4 regions of the Oleiphilus sp. HI0043 genome follow, and region 1 is predicted to be linked to each of the others. Evidence: predicted binding sites of a transcription regulator. Region 1 holds the regulator's gene; each other region holds the start of a gene.
The links. The regulator sigma-54, encoded in region 1, starts transcription at its own class of promoters, with help from an activator protein. The targets are predictions, from matches to a motif close to TGGCACNNNNNTTGCTNT.

Region 1 (6,251 bases):
ATCATTGATCAAGTCTTTGATCGCTGTCATTGCTTCTTCCTGATCCGCACCTTCGCAGCTGATTTCAACAAAAGATCCGCAGCTTGCGGCGAGCATCATCACAGACATAATGCTTTTACCATCGACTTCTCGGCCATCCTTTGCGATTTTAATACTGCTTTCAAAGCGTGTTGCAGTACCGACAAATTTAGCGGCTGCACGGGCATGGAGACCAAGTTTGTTAATAATTTCGATTTGTTCTGAAAGCATGGATGTTCTACTAAGCTAATGAAAAGAGGGTAGTTTATTACGTTTTGTGAGGTGAAGGTAGCTCTTTGTGGCGAATTTGGACATTATCAAATTGCGACTTGAAGTGCGCACCAAGCTGTTCGCTAATATAGACCGATCTGTGATGGCCGCCGGTACAGCCGATCGCGATAGTCATGTAGCTACGGTTTGATGCTTTGAATTGAGGAAGCCATTTACTGAGAAAGTTAATGATATCTTCCTTCATTAGTATGGATTCGGGTTGGGCGTTCATGAAGTCTACGACGGGCTTATCTAATCCACTAAAAGTACGAAGGTTTGGGTCCCAGTATGGGTTTGGCAAACAGCGAACGTCGAATACGTAATCTGCATCGCTAGGAACACCATTTTTGAAACCAAATGATTGAAAGAGTATGGCGAGCTCTTGCTCTCGTTTGCCTGTCACTCTAAGTTTTATGAGGTCTCTTAACTCGTATAGGGTTAGTTTCGTAGTGTCGACAGTCAGGTCAGCTTTTAGTGCCAGCTGGTCGAGAAGCGTTCTTTCGGTTTCAATCGCTTCGGTGAGTGAGTGTGTTGTGCTGCTAAGTGGGTGTTTGCGTCGAGTATCGTGAAAGCGCTTTAGGAGCGTCTCACTTTGTGCGTCAAGAAAAATGATATCGACATCAATCTCCATCTGCTTTAGCTTCTCGTAAACTTGGGGGAATGCTTCTATTCCACCCTGCAGATTTCTAGCATCGATACTGATCGCAACGTTACTTAACCTTGTATCTTTACCTTGTAGTGATTGTTTACCAAGGTTTAGTAAAAGCCCAACCGGTAAATTATCAATGCAGTAATACCCCATGTCTTCAAGGACGTGAAGGGCCGTGCTTTTTCCGGAACCGGATCTGCCACTGACAATAACGAGCTTCATAAGAAGTTCCTAGCAATTTTGAGCTTCTAAGGTTTGTAGGTCTTAAGCAATTATTTTCTGATAAAGTTCAGTGCCTGTAGCAGATTCCCTTAAACTATCGCAAAAAGCAGTGTTGTTGAACTTCTCTGCAATTTGACTTAAAAGATCCAGGTGCTCGCTCGTCGCCTCGGAGGGGACAAGTAAAACGAAAAGAATATCAACGTCTTCGTTATCTATCGAGTCAAAAGGTATCTTTTTTTCAAGTGTAAATAGACAACCAATAACTTGTTTGCAGTTTTCCAGTCTGCTGTGGGGAATGGCAATTCCTTGCCCAACTCCCGTGCTTCCCAGTCGTTCACGAGAAATAAGGTTGTCAAATATTTCAGTTTCATCAAGATGAGGAAATTGTTTTGAGACCAGGTGTGCAGCCTGTTGAAGAACTTTTTTCTTGCTACCACCGGGCAAACCGCGTTGGGTTAGCTCCGGTGACAAGATGGCCTCGATAGTAATTTTATTTTCAGACATTTTTCGACTCTAAAGATCGCTAATAACTAGCGTGCTGCTGCGCCGTGTGCGCGGTCAACTTTCTTTTCCTTGTGCTTAAGAATTTGACGGTCTAGCTTATCAACTAGCTGGTCGATAGCGGCATACATGTCGTCGTTCTCGGCGTGGCCGTGGATATCTGCACCAGCGATATGTAGCGTTGATTCAGCAATATGTGCTTGTTTCGATACAGAAAGGGTTACCTGTACGTTGCTAATGCCGCCAATATGGCGCTCTAGCTTTTGCAATTTGGTTTTCACATATTCTTTAAGTGCATCAGTTAAATCTACATGATGGCCAGTGATATTTAATTGCATAGTATTCTCCTATCATCGTTATTTTTAGCGAGAGTTGAATATTGACTCACTTTTCGCTTATCAAATCAACTTGCTGCAGGCAGCAAGTTATCAAATATTGTATTAAACCAATCTTTTTCTTTCGTTCGATGGGGGGATCGACATCGCTTCGCGGTATTTTGCGATAGTGCGGCGGGCGACGTTAATTCCTTGCTCTTTCAACAAGTCGGCAATCTTGCTATCGCTAAGAGGTTTTTTAGGGTTTTCTGCTGATATTAACTTCTTAATAATTGCGCGAATCGCTGTTGACGAGCACTCTCCGCCAGTAGTTGTGCTGACGTGGCTTGAGAAAAAGTATTTGAGTTCAAATATGCCTCGTGGCGTATGCATGTACTTTTGTGTTGTCACACGAGATATGGTGGACTCATGCATTTCTACCGCTTCAGCAATATCATGTAAAATCAGCGGCTTCATCGCTTCATCACCATAGTCAAGGAAGCCTTGTTGGTGAGCTACTATCTTACTTGCCACTTTTAGAAGCGTCTCGTTACGACTTTGTAGGCTTTTAATAAACCACTTTGCTTCTTGAAGTTGATCCTTCATAAAGGTGTTGTCGTTACTGGAGTCAGCTCTCTTTATAAACGAAGCATAATTTGCATTGACCCTTATTTTTGGCGCAATCTCTGGGTTGAGCTCAACTTTCCAGCGTCCTTTTTCTTTCTTTACGACGACATCTGGCACAATGTACTCAGGCTCGGAAGAAGCAATGGATTCACCTGGTTTAGGGTTCAAAGACTGAATTAGAGAGATAACCTCTTTCAGTTCATGCTCTTTAAGGCGGCTGCGTCGCATTAGTTGAGCGTAGTCTCTTGATCCTAATAAGTTCAGGTAGTGGCTGATTACAAGCTTTGCTTGTGGTAGCCAGGGCGTATCTTTTGGTAGCTGGCGTAACTGTAGCAGCAAACAGTCGGGCAGGTCTTTGGCAAATACCCCAGGTGGATCAAAGTGCTGCACGCGTTTTAAGACGGCTTCAACTTCATCTAATTCAACCGGGTCTTCGTCATCTGAGTTGTGCAGCCCCTCGTGTATCTCTTCAACGGTATTCGTTAGGTAGCCGTCTGTATCTGTTGCGTCGATTAATGACATCGCAATGTATCGGTCGCGATCAGACATGGGGGTAAGGTTAAGTTGCCAATCTAGATGATCTGCAAGAGACTCGGTAGCAGCGTTTCTTTGTTCGAAGGCATTGTTGTCATCTTCGGGAACGGGACCACTGGGCGCATTGTTTGTATATATGTCATCCCAAGCCGTATCAACAGGCAGATCTTCCGGTATAGTATCTGACCACTCTTCACTAGGCGTGTCGGCTTCATTGCTAGCAGGTGCTTCGCTCGAACTGGTGTCTGTACTACTGCTTTGTTGGTTGTCCTGAGAGGCGTACTCGTTGCCATCATTTTGATGACTTTCATTCTGATTTTCTTGTTTATCACTTGTATTTCCAGGCTCGTTGTTATCGTCCTGGAGTTCGAGCATAGGATTAGATTCCAATGCTTCTTGTATTTCGTTTTGAAGGTCAAGAGTCGACAATTGTAGCAAGCGGATTGCTTGCTGCAATTGAGGTGTCATTGTCAGTTGTTGACCGAGCTTTAATTGGAGAGAAACCTTCATGTTCATGAGGATGTCACCAACTTAAGACTTAAATTTTGAATCATGTATTGTCGCTTATTATATTTTGCGGAAATGGTCGCTGTGAATAAACGTATTTATATTTACTTCATTTACACAAGTGTAGTGCGAAGATAGCAAAGTGTGAAACAAATAAAAGTATATTTACGTTACCAGCCTACAAATAATTGTTTTAGATCAAGTTATCGTCTTGTTGACGTGAAAATTGCATGCTACTCATTTCTAAGCTGAAAGTCATGCTTAATTGTTTGTATATGCTGTTCGAATCGAATGCTATGAACTAGCCACTGGCTTATAATTTGAATTGATTGCCCAAGTAGACTTGTTTGACCTTTTCATTATTCAGAATGTCTTCAGCACTTCCTGAAGCAATGATATGGCCATCACCAACAATATAGGCTTTTTCACAAATATCCAGCGTTTCTCTAACGTTGTGATCGGTTATGAGTACGCCGATATTTTTACTTTTAAGGTGAGAGACGATTGACTTGATGTCGTTGACCGATATTGGGTCGACACCTGCGAAGGGCTCATCGAGTAGAATGAAGTCAGGCTCCATTGCTAAAGCTCTGGCTATTTCCACTCGCCTACGTTCACCGCCTGACAAGGCCATGCCAAGACTATCTTTGATGTGAGTGATGTGAAACTCTTCGAGTAAGGCTTCCATTCTTTGTCGCCTTTCGCTGCGAGAAAGATCTTTTCTAATCTCTAGTACCGCCAGGATATTGTCTCGAACACTTAACTTTCTAAATATTGAAGCTTCCTGGGGCAGGTAGCCGACACCGTTTCGTGCCCTATCATGCATAGCCATGGATGATAGGTCGGTATCATTAACTGATATCTTGCCTTTATCATGCTTAACCAGGCCTACAATCATATAGAAACAAGTGGTTTTACCAGCACCGTTAGGGCCGAGCAGCCCGATCACTTCACCGCTGTTGATAGTCAGGGAAACATCTTTAACTATTTGGCGTTTATCATAGGCCTTGGCTAGGTTTTCTGCTTTTAAAGTTTTCATTGTTGCTCAGGTCTATTGCTTTTGCTCGGCACCGGACTCGGCATTTGGAGCAGGTTCGAGTGGCAGTTTGTTTTCGTTTTCTGGAGAACCTTTTATTAGTGGCACTTCAGTATTTTCCGATGCGGTCTCGGCATTAGGGTAGTAATGAATTTTAACTCGAGACCCTTGGGTCTGATCTCCCTTGGCGCGTATAGCTCTTCGTACAATGTCGTACTCTATTTCTTCACCTGAAAAGGAGTTGTCTTGTTGTACTAACTTAGCTTGGCCGGAAAAACGTAACAAGTTGTCTTTTGCAATATAAGTAATAGAGCTGCCATAGCCATGAGTGTTCGGGCTATCGGCGCTTACTTGTTGTACAAAGTGTGCTGGCTGGCCAGAGGCCTGGATGGTTGTAATGCTGCGATTTGTCGCCTTTACAGAAATATTATCTGCTTCTAGGCGAGATAAACCTTGGGAGATTATGACATTGCCGGTATAGGTTGACGTGCCATTCTGGTCGTCAAGGCTAGCCTGGTCTGACTCTATGGATATTGGAAGTTTACTGCTCGGGTCGATTGCAAAACAAAAAGCAGGCAAAAGGGTTAACAGGGTGGCACGGAGCAAGCTATTTATTGAAGGCATACTGTCCTCTGACATTGCTAAGGAGTTCAATGCGTTTTTCATTAAGCCAGCCGTTTAAGCCGGTTGCTTGAATGACGCTTTGATCTTTCCTAATGGTAACGGCTTGGTTTGATGAGATAAAGGCCTGTTTTCGGTCTATCGATATTTGATCGCTTTCAATGCTCCATGTTTTATCGCTGGGGATAATCTGCTCGATGATGACATTTCCGGAAAGCATTAGTGTATCGCTGTCTGGCTGGATTTCACCATTGTTGGCACTAAGTTGAATTATTTCTCCCTGTTCATTTGAGAGTGTCGCCTCAATGTGCTCGATATCGATTTGGTCAGATTGTGCGTAAAATAATGCGCTTTTACTTTGTAAGTTGGTTGAGAAGCCTTTGTCATCATATAGCGTAAATCTTGCGCCTTCGACGAATGCAGCGGGCCTGTCTGTACCTGCTTCTGATGCGCTTTTTTGGGTATCTTTTATCTTTTCTTCAGAAAATAAAAGTAGACCCAGTGCAAGGCAGGCTAGGGCAATGATTAAAGGTCTGTAATGGCTCGGGTTAAGCATAAATAGCCTGTTTTGAGTCTAAGATAAATAGCTCTGGTGGTACGCTTCCAGAAGTCCTTTAGCTTCCAGGATAAGGTCAGAAACTTCACGGACAGCACCTTGGCCGCCAGGGGTTTGAGTGCAATGTGCTGCATGCTTTTTAATAAGGCTATGCGCATTGGGAACTGTGATGCCTAGCTGCACGCTGGTGATTGCAGATAAGTCAGGTAAGTCATCGCCCACGTAACATATTTGGTCAAAGGAAATACCGAGTTCTTCGCTAATTTCACCTAGGGCAATTTTTTTGTCTTCTCTTCCTTGAAGGATGTTTTTAATGCCAAGGTCTTTTGCGCGCCTCGCCGTTAGTGCTGAGGTTCGACCTGTGATAATAGCGACTTCGATATCATGCTTCATTAG
Region 2 (6,251 bases), on a different contig from region 1:
ACCGTCCTCTGAACCTTTAGCGAAACCATCTCGATGGCCTTCTTCAAAGCCGGAGTCATATGCCTGCTTAGTTATTGATTCAATTTGCTGTGCAGTCGGTGGTTTGACTTTCTCCTTTCTGGCGTTTTCTGCCTGACTAGCCGCACGACCGGGATCGCCAATATTCGGCAGCTCCCAGCGTTCGTAGGCGCTCAGTTCACCTAAAGGGACACGCTTGTTTTTGTCACTCATGCTATATCATCGCTTCGCCAGATCCGCCCAGCGCAATTTCACCGGATTCAGACAAGCGTCGAGCAATGGTGAGTATCTCTTTCTGCGCACCTTCTACCTCACTCACCTTAACAGGACCTTTCGCCTCAAGGTCATCACGGAGTAATTCGGCAGCACGCTTAGACATATTCTTAAAGATTTTTTCTTGTAATTCAGTATCAGCACCCTTGAGTGCAACAATAAGAATATCTGAGGAGACTTCCCTGAGGAGCGTTTGTATCCCTCTATCATCAACATCCTTGAGATTATCGAAGACAAACATCAGCTCTTCTATCTCAGTACCGAGTTCAGCATCAACTTCTTTGATACTATCCATCAAGTCGGCTTCAATAGTTGTATCAATAAAGTTCATAATATCTGCCGCACACTTGACACCACCGATCTTACTGGTCTTAGTCGCAGCGTTACCCGAGAACTGTTTTTCGAGAATATCATTCAGCTCTTGCAAAGCCTGTGGCTGAATGCTTTCGAGAGAAGCGACACGCATAATAACGTCAAGACGTACCTTTTCGTCTAATACGCCTAGCACTTCAGCAGCCTGATCTGATTCAAGATATGACAATACAATGGCCTGAATCTGTGGATGCTCATAACGTATAAGCTCCGCTACAGCACGACCATCCATCCATTTAAGCGTATCTAAACCAGTTGTATTACCACCAACAAGAATTCGGTCAATTAAGCTATCCGCCTTGTCCTGACCTAAAGCCTCTGTCAGCATATTCTTGATATACTCATCAGAACCGATTCCCATACCCGTTTGGGATCCGACAGCCTCCAGAAACTCGATCATTACCCCTTCGACCTGTTCCTGACTAATATCTTTCAATGCCGCCATAGAGGTACCCACCCGCTGTACTTCTTTTGGCCCCATATGCTTCAAAACCTGGGCAGCGTCCGCTTCACCCAGGCTCATTAGTAAAATCGCAGCAGCATCTACCCGCGAAACTTTTGGCAGCTTTTTATCGCCGTCACCATCAGTCATCTACATTTACCCATTGACGAATTACCTGAGCAACCCTAGCAGGGTCCTCAGCAATCAAACCTTTCAAGGCATTAAGTTGTCGATCAAAACCTTCCGAAGCCCCCGGTAACAGAAACTCATCAGAGGCACTCAAAGTAACTCGTTCTCCTGCCTCACCTTCACTCATGGCATCCATCTGTGCCAAACCGTCCTCATCTCCCGCTAAAGCAAGCTCTTTCGCTTGAGCGCCAGCTTCAGAAAGATTCTTAAACACTGGTCGAATGACGGTAAAGATAATAATCAAGGCGAACAACATTGCTATGCCTTTGGGCACCAGCTCTTTGAACCACGCCTGTTCCCATATTTCCGGCTCTTGTACGGCTTCCACAAACTTAGGTGCAAAAGGCGTATTAATCACATTTACGCTATCACCTCGTGCGGCTGAGTACCCTACCGCATTCCTTACCAATAGCGTCAAACGCTCAAGCTCTTCAGCCGTCCATGTAGTATAGCTTACCTCACCTGTTTCCGGGTTGATATTCTGTATATCATCAATTGCTACAGCAACCGTTAAGCGCTTTAGCCTACCTTGCTGGTGACGTGTGTAGCTGATTGTGCGGTCCACCTCAAAATTGCGAGTGGTTTGCTTACGCACATTTGTCGGTAAACCTCCTTCACCAGCGCCAGCACCGTTGGCTACTTCAGGGGCAGCACCCGCTGCGGGAGGCTGATTAGCAAGCGCGCCTGGTACACCGCCATCTGTCATCATCTGGCGCTGCTCATCCAAGGTTTGTTCACTTCGGACTGCTTGCATGTCAGGGTTGTAAAACTCTTCCGTTTCTTCAACCTGGGTAAAATCCACATCAGCCGAGACTTCTGACCTGAAACGATCCGCCCCGAGGATAGGACTCAATATACCTGTAATTCGCTCATTTAGAACTTTTTCCATTTTACGCGAATACTCAAACTCCCTTGAAACCAGCTTGTCTTCTTCGGACTCGTTGTTCCGAGACAATAGATTACCCTTTTGATCAACAACAGTAACTTTGCTCATATCCATTTCCGGCACACTTCCGGCGACGAGATTAACAATCGAGTCAACCTGCTCACGTGTCACTGGCCGCATAGAAGAGGTCTCGATCAAAACTGATGCACTAGGTTCTCTTGAGTCACGAACAAACACCGACCTCTTCGGAATAGCCAAATGAACTCTGGCGCTACGGATATTTCTGAAACTGGATATTGATCGCGCCAGCTCACCTTCCAGGCCTCGCTTAAATCGTGTCGACTCCATAAACTGGCTAGTACCCAAGGCCTGATCCTGGTCAAGGATCTCATAGCCGACACTGTTATCGCTTGTAATGCCATTCGCTGCCAGCTTCATTCTTGCTTCATGAACCCTGCCCGCTTCAACAAGCAATATGCCGGTACGGTGATCCATCTTGAAGTCAACACCATTCAAGTTAAGAATGCTTGAAACTTCTTCCAGGTCCTGAGCTTCTACCGAGCTCATCAACGGCTGATAGTCCGGCTCCTGAAGCCATAAAACAAGCGCCAAACCGAGGGCAACACTCGCGGCCAAACCTACCATCAAACCTACTTGCCGAAAGATTCCAAGCCGGTTTATACCGGTCATCAAGTCACTTTCAGTGCCGACAACGTCAGGCTCACCCGAGATACCACCCACCTGAGCGGGCAATGCTGAGTCTGTACCTGTATCTGTGGGTGCGAGTGCCATAAGTTAACCTTTTACTAAAATCCAAATAAGCAGTGCTTGTTCAAATACCAATCATTACAAACGAGAAGCAAACACTTAAACCGGCATTTTCATAATATCCTGATACGCCTGTACAACCTTATTCCTTACTTGCGTCAACGCCTGAAAAGATACCGATGCTTTCTGAGATTGCACCATTACCTGCGAAAGCGTAACGCTTGGGTCACCCTGCTCAAAAGCCTTAGCCATTTGACCCGCTTTTAATTGTGTATCATTGACCGAGCCAACCGCACTAGACAGCATGTCACTGAATTTAGGTGTTTGGCTCGCTTCCTGGGTGGCATTAATTTTTGTAGGAGATATTTCTTCAGTCTGAACCTGAGTTTTCTGAACCTGCGCACGCAGATTTTTCATCTCAGCCAGCACCTGATTGATATCTGCTCTAGCCCCTACGGAGTTAATCCCAGACATACATCCCCCTTGTCAAAATTTCGTTACTAAAAATACGCTTAAGTTAGTAACTGCATAAAGCGGGCCAATTCACAGACAAGCTGAAATTATAGATAGATTGGAAGGTTTAACATGATAGCATTGCTAATTCTTAGCAATAACAAAAAAAGGGAGCATACGCTCCCATACAGATCATCAGCAGATTGACGAAATCCTGTTGTAACAGGCAACTAGCAGAGCCACCCGTACACTCAATTCGATACCTAGGCAGCCATTTCAGCTGCAATATCGATACCCTGCTCTCTCATTTGAGCAAGCTTATACCTCAAGGTTCTTGGGCTAATACCTAGCTTCTCGGCAGCATTCTTCTTTCTGCCATTTTCTTGACGCAAGGTATCGATAATTATTTGATATTCTCGAAGCTTTAGATCTTTACCTAAACCTGTTCGAGAGTTTGGCTCAACCTCGACCTGCACCGACCTAACTTGCTCAGTCGGAACCTCTTGCTTGGATTCAAGTATCCAGTTAGCCGACTCGGATAAATCCAAGCATAGGTCGCTAACCTTAACCACACCATTGCAGGCCATAATCAGCGAACGCTGAATCGCATTATCAAGCTCTCGGACATTTCCCGGCCAATGGTATTGAGACAAGTAAGTCTCTACACCCTCACCAAACTCCATTTTTTCACGCTTCATTTTGCTAGAATGCTCAGCAAGCAAGCGTTTAGCCAGCGGCCAAATATCCATAGGACGCTCTCGCAAAGGCTTCCAGGCCATGGGAAACACGCTCAGACGATAATACAAATCTTCTCTAAACTTTCCTTCGTTTACGTACTCTTTTAAATCACGGTTTGTCGTCGCCAATACCCGTACATCCAAAGGAATCGCTTTTCTTCCGCCAACTCGCTCCACTTCACGTTCTTGCAGAACCCTAAGTAGTTTTGCCTGCAAGCCTAGATCCATTTCAGATATTTCATCTAGCAATAAGGTTCCGCCATTGGCAAGCTCAAACTTACCGGGCGAACTTGCATACGCGCCGGTAAAAGCCCCTTTCTCATGGCCAAACAGTGTTGCTTCTAGCATATTCTCTGGGATTGCTGCGCAATTCAAAGCAACAAAAGGTTTGTTCTTTCGCGATGATGACTCGTGAATATATCTCGCCAATACTTCTTTACCCGTACCACTTTCACCTGAAATCATTACTGTCGAATCAGATTCAGCAACTTTGCGAGCGACTTCAAAAAATTGCTTAGAGAATGGATCTTCAGCAACAGGCCCTTTCTCATCACTAGACTTTTCTTCAGATGTATCACCAAGCCCCAAAATTTTAATAATTGATTGAATTAAGGTTTTTGGTTCGAAAGGTTTTACTAAATAGTCTGCGGCACCACTTTGCATAGCTTCAACAGCCAGCTTAATTTGACCATAGGCAGTGATAAGCATCATCGGCAAACCAGGATATTTTAACTTAACCTGCTGCAAGAGCTCGTGGCCATCCATTCCCGGCATATTTACATCACTTATCACTACATCAAAATGCGCGTTTTCAAGCTCCTTCAATGCATTCTCAGCACAGTCCGCTTCTACGAAGCCCATCCCTGCAAGCTGTAATGTTGTACACAGTGCTTCTCTTAATTCCTTATCATCTTCCACAATTAATACTTTGGTCGCTGACATGACTTATTTACCTCTTAACACTGAGCAAAATTATTATTAGTAGGAGTAACATTAATTGACGGCAGGTCAATCATTGCAGTCACCCCTTTCTTGGATGAACGCATTCTGAAATTACCTTTATGCGCCTTAACAACAGACTGAACTACCGCCAGCCCAAGGCCAGTCCCTTTTTGCTTGGTTGTATAAAACGGTTCAAAAATCTTACTCCTGTGCTGGCCAGGAATACCAGGACCGCTATCTCTAATCACAAGACACACAGCCCCATCCTCCTTAACCCCAACACTAATCTTTATTGTTAATGGCGTTTCCTTGCTAACTGCAGAACATTCCCAAGCTTCAATACTGTTATTTACCAAATTAAGACAAGCCCCTACCAAGGCATCTTTATTGCATAAGACTTCAGCATTAGACGCTTCTATATCCCACTCGCTCTCAACACTTGCGGCATCCATCACTGGAACGGCTGCAAGCTTAAGCGCGAGTATGAAATCATTTAGCGGCATACGTTCAACTAAGCGCTCATCTCCTTTCGCGAAGATAAGCATATCCCTAATCTGATGTTCCAAATGCGTTAAACGAGACATTACTTTTTCCGACAAGTCCACGCGCATCGATTCATCTAATTCAGGCTGACAAAGGTGGCCCGCATACAACATTGCTGTAGATAAGGGCGTACGAATCTGATGAGCAAGGCTAGCAACCATCTTACCCAAAGAGCTCAAACGTTCGGCCCTGCTTACTTGCTCCTGCAACAATCTTGTTTCAGTCAGATCACTAAGGAGTACCAGCTGACCCGGCCCGGATGACATAGAACGAGTTTCAATTTTCACTCTTCGGCCATCTTTTAAAGAAACCTCGTGTCCATCATCGTGCTTTGGCGAAAAACTTCTCGCAATAACATCGACCCAGGCCAAACCTTTCAGCGGTTCGCCAAGTAGATCCATTGCCGCAGGATTACATTCTGTGACTAAACCTTTTTCATCTAGAACAACAACACCTGCCGGAAGCACCTCCAACAAGGTAGACAAGCGATTAGCTAGGTCTTCTTTTTCCTTGCGCTGTGCTTGCTTTTGACTTTCTTCAAGTGAAAGATCACTCTTGAGTTGACTAACCTTGTTCTCAAGGTTTCGGTATGATGAGGTTAATTGCGAAGACAAGTGGTCAAACAAGG
Region 3 (6,251 bases), on a different contig from region 1:
GGGTCAAGCGTAGGGTAGCTCTTCACTGTCATGAAGGCACCAATTTGGTAAGTCTTGATTGAGGTACCTAGGTTTACGCTGGATTTTTGGGCAGATTGTTTGTATGCAGGTTGTTCAAATAGTGCACAATGAGTTGGTGTGCTCCTTGGTAAAGCTGTTTCATGTGATAGCTTAGGTTTTGCGAGCGTAATATGGTGCGAGAAGTAAAAGGTAGTCTTTCTATTGCTTCAGAATGGTGCGTTTTGGCTGGAGGATATGTTGGAATCTGTCTGTGCGCAAGTCGTTTGTGTAATTATCTGTTTTTATCTTGTTGAAAGTAAAGAAAAAAATCTTAGTTGGATCGACTTTTGATTATGGTGGCCTAGTTTTCATTCAATCTATTTAAGGAACCCCGCATGTCTGAAGCTCGATTAAGGTTATTGGATTTTTCCAGTCGACCGACACAAATATTGCACTTTACCTGGTTTGCATTCTTTTTGACCTTCGTGATGTGGTTCAGTCATGCGCCAATGAAGCCTTTCATTATGGCAGCATTTGATATGAGTAATGCCCAGTGGAAGGCGTTATTGATCCTTAACGTTGCACTTACTATACCAGCGCGTATTGTTGTCGGGATGTTGGTGGATAAGTTTGGGCCGCGCGCTGTTTATAGCTTGTTGTTGATGGTGTCGGCGTTTCTTTGTTGGGGTTTTGCTCTAGCTCAAACTTATGAGCAGTTAGCCTTATTCCGTTTCTTGTGTGGCTTTATTGGTGCGGGTTTTGTTATCGGTATTCGTATGGTGGGAGAATGGTTCCCTGCGAAGACGGTTGGCTTAGCAGAAGGTGTATATGGTGGCTGGGGTAACTTCGGTTCGGCAGCTGCAGCATGGACTCTTCCAGCGGTAGCAGCTTACGTATATGGTGGTGATGATGGTTGGAGATATGCTATCGCAACAACAGGTGTTGTTGCTTTTGTTTATAGCATGATCTTTTACAAAAATGTTCGTAATACACCGAAAGGTTCGACTTACTTTAAGCCAAAGAAATCGGGTGGTTTGGAAGTAAGTAATAAGCGTGATTTCTGGTTCTATATCGCGATGAATGTGCCTATGTATATTGCCTTGGCTGTTTTGACATGGAAGCTATCTCCAGCGGGTGTAAGTCTACTATCGGCAACAACAGCAAACATTTTATGGGGGGTGCTCGCTGGTCTGTTTGCTTTCCAAATGCACTCAATCTATCAAGTGAACAAAGAACATTTACATACTTCTCTACCAGAAAACGACCAGTATAAGTTTAAGCAGGTGGCTATTCTTGATTGGGCTTATTTCGTTACCTTTGGTTCAGAATTAGCTGTTGTGTCAATGTTGCCAGCATTCTTCATGGAAACCTTTGATCTAACACCTGTTATGGCTGGTTTGTTGGGTGGTGCATTTGCATTGATGAATTTGGCGGCGCGTCCTACCGGTGGATATTTATCAGATAAGTTTGGTCGTAAGAAAACCTTAACTATTCTGATTGCTGGTTTGACGGTCGGTTACTTGATTCTGTCCCTAGTTGATAGCACCTGGATGATTCCATTGGCTGTTGCGGCAGTGTTGCTTTGTTCGTTCTTTGTTCAGTCTGGTGAAGGTGCAGTGTTCGCTATGGTGCCACTGGTTAAGCGGCGTATGACAGGGCAAATCGCAGGCATGGTTGGAGCCTATGGTAACGTGGGCGGTGTGACCTTCCTGACGGTATACTCATTCGTTGATGCATCGACCTTCTTTATGGTGATTGCGGGTGCTGCTGTAGCATGTTTGGTTTTGGTTCAGTTTTTGGATGAGCCGAAAGGTCATATGCATGAGGTATTACCAGACGGTACTGTTCAAATGATAGAGGTTAGCTAGGTATAGCTACGACTTTATCGCGAGCCTGTACTTCTGTAAGGCTCGCTTCTATTTTATATCCTCTGTTTTTACCATTTAATATTTATCAGATCTATGCATGAAGGACATGAGTATTCCTACCTGTTGCGTCTGAATTTATGAATAAGGTGGTGTCGTATGACTAGAGCTGTTATCTCAAATACAGGGCTCTCTCAAAAAGAACGCGCACTGTTAATTGATCCCTTGGATTCAAGAGCAGCGTTGTTACGCAGAGCTCTTCGCGAAAACGCTTATCCGATAATCGAGACAGTTACCGAAGCTTGTCTTATGTTGGCTAAAGCGGAGGAGTATCAGCCTGATATTCTCGTGGTAGGTATGGACTTGCCCGACGAAGACACTTTACAGCAACTGGTCGAACTTCGAGAGCGCATGCCGCTTCCCGTCATTGTTTTCTCAGAAAAGGATGCGCCGCCGCTGGTTCAGAAGGTGGTGAAGGCCGGTGTCAGTGCTTTTATTGTGGATGATATACAGCCACAGCGCTTGCCTTCAATTATTAATATCGCAGTAGCTCGTTTTCATGAGCAGCAAGGTTTAATAAAGGAATTAAACACGGCAAAAACCAAATTGGCCGAAAGAAAGACCTTAGAGAAGGCTAAAGGTTTGTTGATGAAACAGAAGGGCCTGAGTGAAGATGAGGCATATACCTCTCTTAGAAAGTTGGCGATGGATAAGGGGCAGCCGATTGTGAAAGTGGCTGAAAGCATTATTGATGTGTTTTCCTTATTGGGTGATGTCGAGTAGCCCTAAAGCAAGTCGTTAGTAAGTGCTTGGTGCACTGAAATGGGTCGTATTTCTGCGTGATATTGTCAAGTAGTTGATATATAAGGTATAAAAAGTTGGCACGGCTTGTGCTTTAACTGGTATATCTACGAACGCAAGGCGTTCATGAAACAAAACATAATGTCTTTCTATCAACGGCGATCAGAAAGACATCAAACAAGATCGCAATGGCGCGGTCAGGTTTGAACGAGCAAAGGTGCTCATCAGTTAGTGGTCTCATTAGAGGCGACTAATCGGTGGGCGCCTTTTTTTTGGATTTTTTGAAAGTTTATTATTGATTCATTGATATAAAGGAAGCGTTTTATGAAGTGGTTTAAATCGTTAAAAACGGCAACGATGACAACAGTAATCAGCGCAAGTGTCGCAGTTGGTATGACTAGCGGCGCGGCGCATGCAGAGAAATTAGGCTATCCGGAAAAAGAGGAGTTAACTTTCGGTTTTATCAAACTAACAGACATGGCGCCAATAGCTGTCGCCTATGAAAACGGTTACTTTGAGGATGAAGGCCTGTACGTCAAAATTGAAGCTCAAGCTAACTGGAAGGTCTTGCTTGATGGCGTAATTGACGGTCGCTTGGATGGTGCACATATGCTAGCGGGACAGCCTATTGCAGCGACGATGGGTTATGGAACTAAAGCTCATATCATTACGCCTTTCTCAATGGATTTGAATGGTAATGCGATCACCGTTTCAAATGATATTTGGGAACAGATGAAGCCAAATATTCCAAAGATGGCTGATGGAAAACCTGTTCACCCAATTAAAGCTGATGCGCTGAAGCCAGTTGTCGAGAAGTACAAGGAAGATGGAAAGCCTTTTAACATGGGGATGGTATTCCCGGTTTCGACTCATAACTATGAGCTAAGATACTGGTTAGCAGCGGGCGGTATTCACCCTGGCTACTACGCGCCTCATAAGGGTGACACGACAGGTAAGATCGATGCAGATGCCTTGCTATCAGTAACACCTCCACCACAAATGCCGTCTACCTTGGAAGCCGGCACGATCTATGGCTACTGTGTAGGTGAGCCTTGGAACCAGCAGGCCGTATTCAAAGGTATCGGTGTGCCAGTAGTGACTGATTACGAGATCTGGAAAGACAACCCAGAGAAAGTATTTGGTATTACTAAAGAATTTGCTGAGAAATACCCGAATACGACAGTTCGTTTAACGCGAGCGATGATTCGTGCAGCGATGTGGTTAGATGCTAACAACAATGCTAACCGTCCAGCAGCGGTTAAGATCTTGTCACAACCTAACTATGTTGGTGCTGACTATGACGTTATTGCAAACAGTATGACGGGTACTTTTGAGTACGAGAAAGGCGATAAGCGTTCAGTACCAGACTTCAACGTATTCTTCCGTTATAACGCGACTTACCCATACTACTCAGATGCTATCTGGTATCTAACGCAAATGCGTCGTTGGGGTCAGATCTCTGAAGATAAGAGCGACGAGTGGTACAAAGATTTGGCGAAGAAAGTATATCGTCCTGATATCTATGCACGTGCGGCGCAGTCTTTGATCAAAGAAGGTAAAGCGAAAGCGGCTGACTTCCCAGACTTCTCTACTGAAGATGGCTACCGTGACCCACAAACGCACTTTATCGATAACATTGTTTATGACGGTACACAACCAAACAAGTATATCGAGAAGTTCTCAATTGGTCTGAAATCAGGCGACAAGATCTAAAGAGTATTACATATGTCGGACGACAAATGCTGGCCTGAACCAGGGTTTGTTGTCTGACTGCTGATAACGAAGTTTGTCTAAGAAAGATTTATCTTGATCGGCTCTCAATGTTTGTTAGAACGAGAGTCGTCAGTTAACTGAAGTAGCTTTAAGCAGGAGCAGAAGATTATGTCAACGGCGACATCTCTTAAGGACGATATAGAACAACCAATTGTTTGGTTGGATAAGGTATTAGAGTTTGGAGCGATGGCAGCGAAGACTCTGGCAATACCCATGGCAGGTATTGCGGTATTTCTCATTATTTGGGCGGCAGCCGCACAGAGTGTTAAAACTTCTTTGGGGCAGTTTCCGGGTCCCGCGATGGTAATGGAGCAGTTCGTCTCTTTATATGATGAGCACGTTTCCGAGCGGACTAAAGAGCAAGCCTTCTACGAAAGGCAAGAGAAAAGAAATGCGGCACGAGTGGCTGAAGATCCATCTTATGTGCCTAAAATCAGAGCGTATACAGGAAAAGAAACTTTCCTTGACCAAATCTTTACCAGCTTAAAGACGGTCGCTTCTGGTTTTTTATTGGCTGCCGCGATAGCGATTCCTTTAGGCATTGCCATTGGCCTGAACAAAACACTGAACTCGGCAGTTAATCCGATTATTCAGGTGTTCAAACCTGTTTCTCCTTTGGCTTGGTTGCCTTTGGTCACAATCTTGGTGAGTGCTCTCTACGTCTCGCCAGACCCAATGGTAGCCAAGTCCTTTATCGTATCGATGATTACGGTAACGCTATGTTGTTTATGGCCAATGGTTATCAACACTTCAGTGGGTGTTGCATCCATTGATGATGACTTGGTCAACGTAAGTAAGGTGTTGCGATTACCTGCTCTGAAACATGTTCAGAAAATTGTTTTACCTGCATCAGTACCGATGATCTTTACCGGAATGCGCTTGTCCTTAAGTATCGCATGGATGGTGTTGATCGCCGCAGAAATGTTGGCCCAAAACCCAGGCCTTGGAAAGTTCGTTTGGGATGAATTCCAGAATGGTAGTTCAGATTCACTAAGTAGAATTATGGCAGCAGTCGTTGTAATTGGTTTTATCGGATTCTTGTTAGATCGCGCAATGTTACAAATACAAAAGCGAGTGTCTTGGGATAATAAAGGCCTTTAAGCCTTAACCTGCCCGAACAGCTACAAGTAACGAAATACGATTGAATTTATTGAGGATAGAATTATGAGCGCATTATTAGATATTAGTCATATAGATATGGTCTTTCCGACACCAAAGGGGCCGTTCACAGCGCTGCAGGACGTGAGTTTACAAATTAAAAAGGGCGAGTTTGTATCGCTTATCGGACACTCGGGTTGTGGTAAGTCAACCGTTTTGAACGTTGTCGCTGGCCTACATCAGGCAACCAATGGCGGTGTAGTTCTTAGCGGCAAAGAAGTGACAGAACCAGGACCTGAGCGGGCCGTTGTCTTCCAAAATCATTCTCTATTGCCGTGGTTGACGGCGTATGAAAATGTTGAGCTGGCCGTTAAGCAAGTATTCGGAAAAACTAAGTCAAAAGCAGAAACTAAAGAGTGGGTAGAACATAATCTTCACTTGGTTCATATGGATCACGCTATGTATAAGCGTCCTGACGAAATATCAGGGGGTATGAAGCAGCGTGTGGGTATCGCTCGTGCTTTGGCGATGCAGCCAGAGATTTTGTTAATGGATGAGCCATTTGGCGCGCTAGATGCCCTGACCAGGGCGCATATGCAAGACTCCTTAATGGAGATCCAGAATGAGCTGAATAATACCGTTATTATGATCACCCATGATGTTGATGAAGCAGTTTTGCTGTCAGATAGAATTGTCATGATGACTAATGGCCCA
Region 4 (6,251 bases), on a different contig from region 1:
CTCTGGTAGGGTAAGGTGCTTAGCGCTGAGGAAGTGTGGTGACTTTTGATCGGCCGACAAGAATAGCTCGAAAGGAGCGCCGTGAGTAATTTGTGCGACCAACTTACCCGACGATCCATAGGAGGCATGGATCTTGTGCTTGCTTTCACTCTCAAAGTTTTTAATTAAAACTTTGGCGGTGGAGATAAAGTTAGAGGCAACCGCGATATTGGCGCTTTCGCTCCACACCTTTGTAGAGCAGGAGAAAATAACCAGGCTTGCCAGAAAAGCTTTGAGCCAGATTATTGGGTAATTGAATATAGGTGTGCGCATCTAAGGTCTGAAACAGCTGCTATTTGTAAGTGTTGGCTTTGGTTAAAAGCGCATATTGAACGATTGCACTGATTTCAGCAAGTTTATGATGGGGGTTAAAAAAGAAGCCCCTTTCGGGGCTAAACCTTGCGACATACAAGGGAAAGAATGTATGGGGTGGGAAGACTGTTTTACGACCTCGTGAGTCCAGCCAACACACCCCGCTTGATAGAACTTTTTTGCTTGCTGCCTAGGCTAGCAAGACCGAATCGCCTTCGAGTTTAACTGGGTAAACAGTTACAGATTTGTCTTCTTCCTCAAGGCATTCGCCTGTCTTAAGGTCAAAGTGCTGTTTGTATAGGGGAGAAGCAACCACGTACTTGCCGGTTAAATCTCCAACAATCCCGCGAGAAAGAACATTTGCCTTACCGCATGGGTCCCAGTTAGATATTGCGAAAATCTTTTCTTCGCTGCTCGGTATGTAGAAGATCGCAACTTGCTCATCGTTTACTAGCGCGCATACGCCTGAATTTTCTACAAGATCGTACTTCGTACAGATAACTTCATTAAGTGCCATTTTGATTTTCTCCTATCTGTGAGTACTGGATTAAGCTGACTTAGCGATTAATTTTGATTTTTCGTCTTCGCTAGCAGGTCTTACTTGACCACGCTCTTCAACGAAAACAACGTTACTATCTTCTTTATCAGAGTTAACAAATTGACGGAAGCGACGTAGTTTTGTTTCGTCTTCGACCGTAGTTTTCCATTCACACTGATAAGTATCGACAACGCTTTGCATCTGAGCTTCAAGTTCAGCTGCAATACCAAGGCTGTCTTCAATAATAACCTCACGAAGGTATTCGATACCGCCTTCAAGGTTGTCCATCCATACAGATGTTCTTTGTAAGCGGTCTGCTGTTTTGATGTAGAACATCAAGAAGCGATCAATATATTTAACTAGCGTTTCGGTACTGATATCGGTCGCAAACAGATCAGCATGTCGTGGCTTCATGCCGCCGTTTCCACAAAGGTAGAGGTTCCAGCCGTTTTCAGTTGCAATGATGCCAACATCTTTACTTTGCGCTTCTGCACACTCACGAGTACAGCCGGATACTGCCATTTTTAGCTTGTGCGGAGTACGCAAACCTTTGTATCGGTTTTCGATATCGATTGCTTGACCCACGCTATCCTGAACTCCGTAACGACACCAAGTTGATCCGACGCACGACTTAACGGTACGTAAGGACTTACCGTAGGCGTGACCCGTTTCAAGGCCTGCTGCAATTAGTTCACCCCAAATAGTGGGTAGGTCATTAAGTTTAGCGCCAAATAAGTCTATACGCTGCCCGCCCGTAATCTTTGTATAAAGTTTGTACTTTTGGCCTACTTGACCGATAGCGATCAGTTGCTCAGGCGTAATCTCACCACCTGGTACACGTGGGACAACTGAATAGGTGCCATCTTTTTGCATGTTTGCAAGAAAGGTATCGTTGGTATCCTGCAGGCCTGTATGTTGCTCTTCTAGAATGTAATCATTCCAGCTAGCTGCAAGCATATTTGCTACCGCAGGCTTACAAATATCACAACCAAGGCCGGTACCGTGTTTTTCTACCAGTTCGCCAAATGACATGATACTACCGACACGAATTAAGTGATATAGCTCTTCACGCGTATGAGGGAAGTGTTCACAAATGCTTTTATCAACCGTAACGCCGCGCGCTTCAAGCTCAGTATCAACAACATCCTTAAGAAGTGCTGCGCAACCGCCACAACCGCTAGCTGCTTTGGTTTCACCTTTTACATCACCTACGCTGCAACAACCGGAATCAAGAGCGTTAATAATGTCGCCTTTACTAACGTTTAGGCATGAACAGATTGTTGCTTCCATTGGTAGTGCTGAAGCACCTAGCGCAGGACCACCCCCTTCAACATTCGGTAGAATCATTCCTTCAGGGTTTTCGGGAAGCTCGATACCGTTCAGGTAGTATTGAAGAAGTGTGTCGTAATCTGAACAGTCGCCAACTAGTACTGCACCTAACAGTGTATTGCCGTCTTCAGATACGATGATTCGCTTATAGATCTCTGAGTTTTCGTTACTGTAGACGTAAGCGATTGAGCCGGGCGTTTTACCATGGGCATCGCCAATTGAGCCGACGTCAACACCCAGAAGCTTCAGCTTCGTGCTCATGTCTGAGCCAGTAAACGAAGGTTTTTCGTCGTCGTCGGAGAATTGCTGAACAGCAACTTCTGCCATTCTATAACCGGGCGCAACCAGTCCGTAGATCATGTTGCCATATAGAGCACATTCACCTATAGCAAAAATGTCCGAGTCAGAGGTTCGGCAGTGGTAATCGACAACGATACCGCCACGCTCACCAACTTCTAACCCGGTTTTACGTGCTAACTGATCATAGGGGCGAATGCCTGCAGAAAATACGATCATGTCAGTATCAAGATGCGTGTCATCTGCGAAGTTCATTCGCAGTTTTGTGTTATCACCTTTGTTATCGATAAGCGTAGTCGCTTTTTGGGTATGTACTTGAACACCAAGCGCTTCGATCTTACGGCGAAGCATCTTGCTGCCGCCATCATCTAGCTGAACACCCATTAAGCCGGGAGCAAACTCAACAACGTGAGTTTCAAGCCCTAGATTTTGAAGTGCGTTTGCACACTCAAGACCAAGCAGACCACCACCTACAACTACACCAATTTTTGAGGTCTGGGCATGTGATTTAATTTCACCCAAGTCATCAATTGTTCTGTAGGTTAGGCATTCTTTGCTTTCAGAACCTTTGATAGGTGGTACAAAAGGATAAGAACCAGTTGCCAATACTAGCTTGTCATAATCGAAGCGTCGCCCGCTTTCAGTGATAACAATTTTGTTTTTACGGTCTATATCTGTAACGGCATCACCAAAAATCGCATCAACACCATTATCTTTGTAGAATTCGCGGGTTGTTAGTGCTAGATCTTTTGGCTCTTTGCCAGAGAACACTTCAGAGAGATGTACCCGATCGTAGGCTGGTCGCGTTTCGGCGCCTAGTACTGTAATGTGTGCTCCAATTTCGGATGCAATCATTTGGTCAACGAAGTGATGACCCACCATGCCGTTACCGACTACAACAACTCTACTATTCTTCATTCTATGGCCTCGTATGTCTGAGAATCTGCGCATACGCTGTGCTTATTTACTAGTGAAAAGCTTTAGCGTTACTCAATGCTTGTTTACGCAATTATCTGTAATTAAGCATGAGCTATGCCAAGTATCGAAATAATTTCATAGGGTATTGAAATAAAAAGGAAAAAAATTCTTAAGTTCGTGTTTTATAGCCAGGTTTTGAGCGTTTGAGAAAAAACGCGTGCTTTAAAGTGGTGCAGCTAAAAAATGCTGTTTTCCGCCTTGGTTGATAATGGTGCATGACTATGCGCTGAGTTCAATCCTAAGGCAGTATATTGCGTTCGTTTTTACATATGCCGTTGAAAATTAAGATTTTAATCTAAAGGGGGTGTTATTTTGCTACTTATTGACGCAATAATACCCATAATAAATAAGTGAGTGAAATATCAGATGCATCTAGAAAGCGGGCTTCGTACAAGTGCAGGGCAAATATCAGTAAAGGGCTTAAAGCACCAAAATGAAGATTCTGTCGGAATATACGTCCCGAAAGAGCCTCTATTAACTGTAAAGGGAATGGTTGCTATTGTTGCAGATGGAGTCAGTAGTGCAGAGGCGGGCAAGGAGGCAAGCGAAACCTGCGTTAAGAACTTTATCTCCGACTTCTTCAGTACACCTGACTCCTGGACAGTTAAAAACTCAGCTCAAAAAGTATTAACGGCTTTGAATCGTTGGTTATATGGGCAGGGGGTTGGTTATCTTCAGGCTGAGCATGGCTATATCAGTACAATGTCGACCTTGGTTATCAAGTCGCGTGTCGCGCATATATTTCATATCGGCGATAGCCGAGTGTACCGCCTTCGGGGAAATAACTTTGAGCAGCTCACGCATGACCATTCCGCCAGAGTAAGTAAGGATTCCACTTATCTTACTCGTGCAATGGGAATGGATTTAATGCTTGATGTCGACTATTACTCGGAGGATGTCGAATCTGGTGATATCTTTTTTCTGAGTACCGACGGTATTCATGATTTTATCAACGATAAACGTATAAAAGAAGTCATTGCTAAGGCGGTTGATTGCAAGTCGGATGAATTTACCGGGCTTTGTGAGAGTTTGGTTGATATTGCACTCGAAAACGGCTCCGATGATAACTTGAGTTGCCAGATTGTCAGAGTCGATGCTTTGCCTTGTCCAAATGCCGAAGATGCCTACGTAAAGCTTTCAGACTTACCCTTCCCACCAGAGCTTTCCCCTGGAATGTCTATTGACGGCTACCATGTGATAAAAGAGCTACATGCCAGTAATCGATCACAAGTATATTTGGTAAAAGATCATAACACTGACAAGTTACATGCTATGAAAACGCCTTCAGTGAATTATGATGATGATTTGGCGTACAAAGAGCGATTTGTATTGGAACCCTGGGTAGCTGGCCGTATTAACAGTAAGTACGTAGTAAATATTCATGAAAGTGAAAGAGGGCAAAAGTTCCTTTATTACGTTTGTGATTATGTTGAGGGCCAAACGCTAGCTGAGTGGATGAAAGCAAATCCAAAGCCCGGTATCGAAAGAGTTATGTCGATAATTCATCAGGTAGTGAAGGGTGTTCGTGCTATGCATCGTAAAGAGACTTTGCATCAGGATATTAAACCAGAAAATATAATGGTCGATGACGAGGGTAAGGTAACGATTATAGATTTTGGTTCCTGCTTTATTGCGGGTGTTGCTGAAATAGAATCACCCTTTGAACGTGAGCAAGTACTGGGAACTGACACCTATGGTGCGCCAGAGTATAAGCTGGGACGAAAAGCTTCTTTAAAGTCCGACATGTTTTCAATTGCTGTTGTTCTCTACGAAATGCTGACGGGACAACAGCCTTATGGCGAAAAATTTGAGACCAGTCAGTCTACCAATGAATTTTATCGACTAAAATATCAGCCAGCTCGAGAGTTTAACCCAATGGTTCCCGAATGGATGGATGGTGCGATCGAAAAAGCTTTACAGATTTCTACAGAACTTCGATATGATGCCTTGTCAGAATTTATTTATGATCTCGAACATCCTAATTCGGAGTTTATGGATAAGGCCCATATACCACTTGCAAAAAGAAATCCGCTGCGGTTTTGGCAAAGCATCACTGCAATCATGTTTGTTGTAGAATTGGCCACACTCTGGCTTTGGCTGGGGTAATGCTTTTTAGGCATCCTTTGCCCGCATTTTTATAGAATTAATACGATTGATATGGAACCTATGGCGCGGATTGTAGTCCTAAGAGATCATATCAATACAAAAACAGGATCTTTATGTTAGATAGCCGCCCTTTATTGGTCGAAACGCAGTTCCCTTCGCTTAAGCGAAATAGGCTAGAAACTTTACAGGTAAATCTGGGATACCTATGTAACCTTAGTTGTACGCACTGTCATGTTAATGCAGGGCCGACCCGTAAAGAGCTAATGAACAAATCAAATATCGACTTGGTATTGGCTTTGTTGAAAGAAAAAGACATTTCACAGCTGGACTTAACGGGCGGCGCACCGGAAATGAACCCTTATTTTCGTTACTTGGTCGAAGAAGCAAGGTCACTGGGAGTGCATGTTATTGATCGCTGCAATTTGACGATTCTGCAAGAACCTGGCTATGAAGACCTTGCTGAGTTTCTGGCTGCTAACGAGGTGGAAGTTGTCGCGTCTCTACCTTGTTACACGAAAGATAATGTCGACCAACAAAGAGGGAAAGGTGTTTTCGAAGATAGCATCAAGAGCTTAAAGCTCCTAAACAAACTAGGTTATGGAGTCGAAGGGAGCGGCTTGACCTTGAGTTTAGTTTATAATCCTGGTGGTCC

Region 2: a site for sigma-54 is predicted at 3,472-3,489, ahead of fliE (flagellar hook-basal body complex protein FliE). Genes of this name have one in related genera too.
Region 3: a site for sigma-54 is predicted at 2,745-2,762, ahead of A3729_RS17700 (CmpA/NrtA family ABC transporter substrate-binding protein). Genes of this name have one in related genera too.
Region 4: a site for sigma-54 is predicted at 3,536-3,553, ahead of nirB (nitrite reductase large subunit NirB). Genes of this name have one in related genera too.

Annotation. Positions count from the first base shown of each region.
Region 1 covers NZ_LWEY01001489.1:27,620-33,870, reverse strand. Annotated here, with positions in the region: gene A3729_RS21345 (HPr family phosphocarrier protein) at 1-249, opposite strand, end outside; gene rapZ (RNase adapter RapZ) at 287-1,159, opposite strand; gene ptsN (PTS IIA-like nitrogen regulatory protein PtsN) at 1,202-1,663, opposite strand; gene hpf (ribosome hibernation-promoting factor, HPF/YfiA family) at 1,690-1,998, opposite strand; gene A3729_RS21325 (RNA polymerase factor sigma-54) at 2,101-3,645, opposite strand; gene lptB (LPS export ABC transporter ATP-binding protein) at 3,956-4,681, opposite strand; gene lptA (lipopolysaccharide transport periplasmic protein LptA) at 4,694-5,302, opposite strand; gene lptC (LPS export ABC transporter periplasmic protein LptC) at 5,286-5,855, opposite strand; gene A3729_RS21305 (HAD family hydrolase) at 5,874-6,251, opposite strand, start outside.
Region 2 covers NZ_LWEY01001400.1:15,879-22,129, forward strand. Annotated here, with positions in the region: gene A3729_RS19200 (FliH/SctL family protein) at 1-231, opposite strand, end outside; gene fliG (flagellar motor switch protein FliG) at 233-1,255, opposite strand; gene fliF (flagellar basal-body MS-ring/collar protein FliF) at 1,248-2,972, opposite strand; gene fliE (flagellar hook-basal body complex protein FliE) at 3,048-3,422, opposite strand; gene A3729_RS19220 (sigma-54 dependent transcriptional regulator) at 3,665-5,080, opposite strand; gene A3729_RS19225 (PAS domain-containing sensor histidine kinase) at 5,095-6,251, opposite strand, start outside.
Region 3 covers NZ_LWEY01001323.1:12,371-18,621, forward strand. Annotated here, with positions in the region: gene A3729_RS17690 (NarK family nitrate/nitrite MFS transporter) at 396-1,868, shown strand; gene A3729_RS17695 (ANTAR domain-containing response regulator) at 2,025-2,648, shown strand; gene A3729_RS17700 (CmpA/NrtA family ABC transporter substrate-binding protein) at 2,991-4,379, shown strand; gene A3729_RS17705 (ABC transporter permease) at 4,626-5,540, shown strand; gene A3729_RS17710 (ABC transporter ATP-binding protein) at 5,604-6,251, shown strand, end outside.
Region 4 covers NZ_LWEY01001422.1:13,630-19,880, reverse strand. Annotated here, with positions in the region: gene modA (molybdate ABC transporter substrate-binding protein) at 1-312, opposite strand, end outside; gene nirD (nitrite reductase small subunit NirD) at 542-868, opposite strand; gene nirB (nitrite reductase large subunit NirB) at 899-3,433, opposite strand; gene A3729_RS19780 (bifunctional protein-serine/threonine kinase/phosphatase) at 3,860-5,599, shown strand; gene arsS (arsenosugar biosynthesis radical SAM (seleno)protein ArsS) at 5,713-6,251, shown strand, end outside.